DNA from 2 places in the Bombilactobacillus folatiphilus genome. Region 2 is predicted to be linked to the other one. Evidence: predicted binding sites of a transcription regulator. Region 2 holds the regulator's gene; the other holds the start of a gene.

Region 1 (3,438 bases), 610 kb from region 2:
TTTGAAATTCGTTCCACGCCGATGACTAAGCCGGCTCATTATAATCAGCAAACGATGAAAGCTGTAGCTAGTCGGTATCGACGACATTTGGCAACAACGAATCACGGCAAAAAAACTCAAAAAGTTAATATCGTTTATATTTTGAATGAATCGTTAACCAATCCTCAGCGGACGCAGTCGATGTATCCAATTGCCGGTAATAAAAATCCAATGCCGTATATTTCGGGAATTTTGAATCATCCGAACCACACAGAAGCTAGTGGTTACATGGTTTCACCGGGGTTTGGTGGTGGGACGGCCAATATTGAATTTGAAGCCAATACCGGCTTTTCGAATTATTTCTTGCGGTCAACGCCATATCAAGATATTTTGCCCCATAAATTATATTTTCCCAGTGTGTTTCATTATTTAAAAGGCGAAGGTTATACTTCTAAGGCTTATCACCCGTATACGGGAATTATGTATCGGCGCACGCAGGCATATCCAGCGTTAGGAATTAAAACGTTTAAAGATCAAGACAAATTAAAGGGTTTGAAGACAACACAATTTGGTCAATATGCGACGGATGAATCTGCTTATACGAATTTTAACCAACAACAAAAATCTACGAAGCAAATGAGTTTGATGATTACAATGCAAAATCATATGCCGTACGATGCAAAAGTTGGTGTGAAAAGTGCTTATAAATTGCAACATTCGATTAAGGGTGATGTAACCAAAACGCAAAAGTTGCAAACTTATTTCCAAGAAGTGAATGAGTCTGATCAAGCTTTTAAAAAATTAGTGCAGCATTTTCAGGATTCTAAGCAAAAAACACTTATTGTGATGTATGGTGATCATTACCCGGGTGATGGGATTTATGATGATTTGTTAGCTAAGAATACTTTGTATTCGCACACCACACCGTTTGTGATGGCGGCTAATTTTCCATTAAAAACGCACCATTATGATTATTTTTCACCAAATTATATGTCGTGGCATTTGTTGGAGCAATTGAATTATCCGCAAACTCCGTTTTATCAATTATTAGGTCAACTTTATCAACAAGTACCAGTGCTCACGCAATCTTTGCAAATGGATACTTCAGATTTACAGAAATTAAAGCAGCAAGGGCATGATAATCTTAATTATCGAGTTTCGAGTTCCGAGTCTAAACAATGGACGCATTCCAAAGCCTATAAGGATTATCGGTTAGTTGAATATGATATGACTTATGGTAAGAGTTATGCCAAAAAGTACGGCATGTTTGACGTTAAATAAAAATCGCAAAATCTCCTGGCTCAAGAGTCTAGGGGATTTTTTTGTAATAATTTGCCTCCTTGTAATGAAATTTTACCTGTAGCTGGGTTATCGTTTTTTTAACTAATGCAATTTTTTAAAATGAATTGCTTGCATCTATGATAAAACATGTTATTATAGAAATTGTATTAGCACTGTTACTAAATGAGTGCTAAGAGTGCTAAAATCGTTTTTTATTTTGGAGGGATTACTTTGTTAAAGCCATTAGGTGATCGTATTCTGGTACAAGTTGAAGAAGAAAAAGAACAAACAGTTGGTGGGATTGTTTTAGCCAATAATGCTAAAGAAAAGCCCCAAGTTGCTGAAGTTGTTGCTGTCGGCGAAGGTGAAAAGACGCCTGAAGGCAAGATTGTGGCTTTAAGCGTTAAAAAGGGCGACCAAGTTCTTTTTGACAAATACGCCGGTTCAGAAGTTAAGTATGAAGGCCAAAAATATCTTGTTATGCATGAAAAAGATGTCATGGCAATTGTTGAATAATTAAACTATTAATCTTAATTATAATCTAGATAAATAATGAGGTGGCTAAATAATGACTAAGGAAATTAAGTTTTCAGAAGATGCTCGAGCTAAAATGCTTGATGGTGTCAATAAATTAGCAGATACAGTAAAGACAACCATTGGTCCTAAGGGACGTAATGTTGTGTTGGAACAATCTTATGGTTCACCTAACATCACTAATGATGGTGTGACGATTGCCAAAGATATTGAATTAGAAGATCATTTTGAAAATATGGGTGCTAAATTAGTTTCCGAAGTTGCTTCCAAAACTAATGATATTGCTGGTGACGGAACAACAACGGCTACAGTTTTAGCTCAATCCATTATTCAAGAAGGTATGAAGAATGTAACCGCTGGTGCTAATCCGGTTGGTATTCGCAATGGTATTGAAAAAGCTACACAAACTGCTGTTGACGAATTACGGAAAATTTCTCACGAAGTTAGTGGTCGTGACCAAATTGCCCAAGTAGCTGCTGTTTCTTCTGCTAACACTAAAGTCGGTGAATTGATCGCTGATGCCATGGAAAAAGTTGGTCATGATGGTGTTATTACGATCGAAGAATCCAAGGGAATTGAAACAACTTCTGATGTTGTTGAAGGTATGCAATTTGATCGTGGTTACTTGTCACAATATATGGTAACTGACAATGACAAGATGGAAGCTGATTTAGAAAATCCTTATATCTTGATCACGGACAAGAAGATTTCGAATATTCAAGATATTTTACCTTTATTGCAATCCATTGTACAACAAGGAAAATCATTGTTGATTATTGCTGATGACGTTGATGGTGAAGCTTTACCAACTTTAGTGTTGAATAAAGTTCGTGGTACATTCAATGTTGTTGCTGTCAAGGCACCTGGTTTTGGTGATCGTCGTAAAGAACAATTGGAAGATATTGCCATTTTAACTGGTGGGACTGTGATTACGTCTGACTTAGGCTTAGAATTAAAAGACACGACAATTGATCAATTAGGTCAGGCTGGTCGAGTTACAGTAACTAAGGATAATACGACAATTGTACAAGGTTCTGGTGCTAAAGATGCGATTGACGATCGTGTTGATTTCATTAAGAAGCAAATTGATGATACAACATCTGATTTTGATCGTGAAAAATTACAAGAACGCTTGGCTAAATTAGCTGGTGGTGTTGGTGTGATTAAAGTTGGTGCGGCTACCGAAACCGAATTAAAGGAACGTAAATACCGCATTGAAGATGCTTTGAATGCGACGCGCGCTGCCGTTGAAGAAGGCTATGTTGCTGGTGGTGGTACAGCTTTGATGAATGTCATTCCGGCGGTTGCTAAATTAGCTGATAGTGAAACTGGCGACGTTAAAACTGGTATTAACATTGTAAAACGTGCTTTAGAAGCACCGGTTCGGCAAATTGCAGAAAATGCTGGTAAAGAAGGTTCTGTGATTGTTGAGCATATGAAAGATCAAGATGTTGAAATTGGCTATAATGCAGACACTGATAAATGGGTCAACATGATCGAAGTTGGTATTATTGATCCAACCAAAGTTACTCGTTCAGCTTTACAGAACGCTGCTAGTGTTTCCGCTTTGATTTTGACAACCGAAGCAGTTGTTGCTGATAAACCAGAACCTGCTGCTCCAGCGCCAGCTGCTGATCCTAATGC
Region 2 (3,438 bases):
AGCTAAAGCGGAAGCCGTTGGTTCATTAATGATCCGCTTCACATCTAGACCAGCAATTTTACCAGCATCTTTCGTAGCTTGACGTTGTGAATCATTAAAGTAAGCAGGAACCGTAATCACTGCTTCAGTTACGTCTTCGCCCAAATACTTTTCAGCAAAACCCTTAATATATTGCAAAATCATCGCTGAAATTTCCTGTGGTGTATAATCCTTACCATTAACTGTAACCTTGTAACCTGCTTCACCAATATGACGCTTAATTGAAGAAATCGTATCAGGATTCGTGATAGCTTGACGCTTGGCTACTTCGCCTACCTGCGTTTTGCCATCTTTAAATGAAACTACTGATGGAGTTGTCCGACCGCCTTCAGGATTAGCGATAATTTTCGGATCGCCACCTTCTAACACAGCAACAGCTGAGTTTGTTGTTCCTAAATCAATTCCAATAATTTTTGACATAAATCTAAACCTTCCTTAACTACGCTTAAATTTTATTGTGCGACGACAACCATACTTGGTCGTAAAACGCGATCTTTTAACTGATAACCCGTTTGTAAAACTTGAACAACGCTGTCTTTAGGATGAGAATCATCAGCAGGAACTGTTTGCACTGCTTGATGAACCTGGGGATCAAACTCAGCACCCTCGGCTATAATTTCCGTAATATTATTATCAGCCAAAGCCTTTTTCAGATGCTTTAATACCATCTCAACCCCCGTCAGTAAGCCTTGATTACTAGTATCTTGTGCATCTACCGACTGCAAAGCTCGTTCTAAATTATCAATTGATGGTAGAATGGACTCCGCCAATTTTTGACCATCGTATTTAACCAAAGCTGCTTGATCTTGCTGATTATGTTTTTTAATGTTTTGTATCTCGGCTTGTGCCCTTAATTCTTGATCTTGACTTGCTTTTAATTTTTTTTCTAATTCTTGATTAGCATCCAACAACTTGTCTACAACATTATCATCTTTTCTTGTGGACTCAGTTTGAGTTGTAGCTTGTTTTTTTGGAGTTTTAGTATCTTCAACATCTTTTTTTACATCTGTTTCCGATGGAAACTTTTCTGGATCCATATTTGAATCAGCCATAACTCAATCCTCCTAACTAGAATCTCCATTTAATTCTCGAAAGTAATCACTCAAGCGTTTCGCCAATTCATAGCGAAGAGAAGTAATCAAGCCAATTACTTGAGAATAAGGCATGTTGGTTGGACCTAACAAAGCGATTAAACCATCGCCATGTATTCCAACACTATACTTAGCAGTTATTAAACTATAATCGTTTAATAATTGCGGCGCTAATTCCACACCTAAATGAACCTTAATTCCCTGATCATCGTTTGAATCAATAGGTTCCAACTGCTTCAAGCTTAACAATCTAGCCAAATTCGTATTGTCATCAAACAATGAATACAAATTTTTTAAATTGTCACTGTTGTGAGCATCAACATAGTTAAACAAATTCGACTTGCCATCCACAAAAAAGCGATCTTCAGCAACTTTATCCAAAATATCGTCAAAAATAGATAAAAAACCTTCTGGCGTTTGTAAATATTGCGCAACCATTTGTGGAAAGTCAGTCTTTAAAAGCTCTGAAACTTCATTCAACGTATGACCGACTAATTGATCATTAATGATCTTCACAACCGACTCTAAACGGTCTAGCGAAGTACTACTATCCAAGCGGTAGACTTTATTATAGACAGAGCCATCACTTGTCACAATGATCGCCATTACTTGACTCATACTCAACGGTACAATCCGAAAACCAGTTAACTTTGTATTGTCACTCTCAGGTCCCAAAGCAATCGCTGTATATCTTGTTAATGTTGATAAAATTTTAGCTGACTGTGCAACAATTTCATCAATCTCGTTAAATTGCTGTTTTGTAAAATCAGAGTGAATCACTTCTGAAGTCTGCTCTGAAACATTAATTGGTTCCAGTAGATGATCTAAATAATAGCGATAACCACTTGCGGATGGAACACGACCCGAGGATAAATGAATTTTCTCAATCAAACCTTCATCTTCCAAAGCAGCCATGTCATTGCGAATCGTTGCAGAGCTTACACGAATTGGCAACCGATCCATTAGTGTTTTTGATCCAATTGGCTGCCCTGTTTCAATATATTGTTGAACAATAGCTTTTAAAATAGTTGACTGCCGATCAGTTATCAAAATAAATCACCTCGTTCTTAGCACTCCACACTTATTAGTGCTAACAGTGTTAAATATAGCAAGCATTTAGCACTATGTCAAGCCAGTTGCTATTATTTTCTGAAATAAAGCTCAGTATTCTCCTGATCTTGGTGTAACTGGGCTATTAATGCCGAAGCATCGGCAAATTTCACCTCATCACGCAAATAATCTAGCCATTCAATTTGTAAAGTTTTTCCATACAAATCTTGATCAAAGTCTAATAAATTGGCTTCGATGGTTAACGGATTATCTCCACGTTTAAATGTAATATTGCGCCCGATCGAAGTCATCGCAGGCCACCAAGTTTGTCCCACTTTTACGCGCGAAACGTAAACTCCAATTCTAGGAATGAATTGTTCATTACTCATAGACAAATTAGCCGTAGGAAAACCTAGCTGCCGTCCCATTTGATAACCGTGCACAACTAAACCTTCGTTTTGATAATTGTAACCTAGAAAAAGATTAGCTTCTGCCATTTGACCAGTTTTTAAAGATGCCCGAATATGTGTGGAAGAAATTTTTCGCTGTCCAAAATTCAAGCTAGGTATTTCATAAATCTCAAATCTTCGATGAACTAATTGACGTAATAAGTCCATGTTAGCAAGCGTTTTAGGTCCAAAAGTCCAATCAAAACCCGCGACCAATGCTTTTAAATGCAGTTTCATTAAAAATTGTTCCACAAAATCTTTAGGCTCTAAATGTGCAAAAATCGGATTAAACTCAGCAATATACACCGTGTCTACTCCCAATTGCTCCAACAATTCTAATTTTCGATTCAAGGGAGTCAAATATTGATAATTACTGTCGACTGATTCCGGTTGGTAAACCAGTGCCGGATGACGATCAAAGGTCAACACTGCCACGGGAATTTTCTGAATTCTGGCTAAACGAACCGCCGTTTTAATTAAATTTTGATGTCCTAAATGCAATCCATCAAAAAAACCAGCAGCTAGAACTTGTTTTGCTGGTAATTGTAAATCATTGCGAAAAGGATAATTTAAAGTTTGAACTTGCACAATTTTCACCTATCATTTTTCAAGAGCATAATTTGAGGAACATAAAAATCTGCTTGCTTTTGATATAATGCTTTCGCAATACCATTAAAAGTTAGTAGTACTTGTTTACTTGAAGCCGCTAATGTAATTTTACTCCCATTTTGTACTTGCTGCCATTGCTCATCAGTTAAAGTGCAACGAGGAATTTGGGACGAAAACGCAGCTTCTAGCGGTAAACAAAA

What was found. The regulator HrcA, encoded in region 2, represses chaperone genes, less so after heat shock. The targets are predictions, from matches to a motif close to TTAGCACTCNNNNNNNNNGAGTGCTAA.
Region 1: the regulator HrcA is predicted to act here: its motif matches at 1,428-1,454, upstream of groES (co-chaperone GroES).

What each region holds. Positions count from the first base shown of each region.
Region 1 is NZ_CP093366.1:372,873-376,310, forward strand. It holds gene MOO45_RS01795 (LTA synthase family protein) at 1-1,260, shown strand, start outside; gene groES (co-chaperone GroES) at 1,492-1,776, shown strand; gene groL (chaperonin GroEL) at 1,829-3,438, shown strand, end outside.
Region 2 is NZ_CP093366.1:980,043-983,480, forward strand. It holds gene dnaK (molecular chaperone DnaK) at 1-459, opposite strand, end outside; gene grpE (nucleotide exchange factor GrpE) at 492-1,091, opposite strand; gene hrcA (heat-inducible transcriptional repressor HrcA) at 1,104-2,180, opposite strand; gene ribF (riboflavin biosynthesis protein RibF) at 2,273-3,217, opposite strand; gene truB (tRNA pseudouridine(55) synthase TruB) at 3,223-3,438, opposite strand, start outside.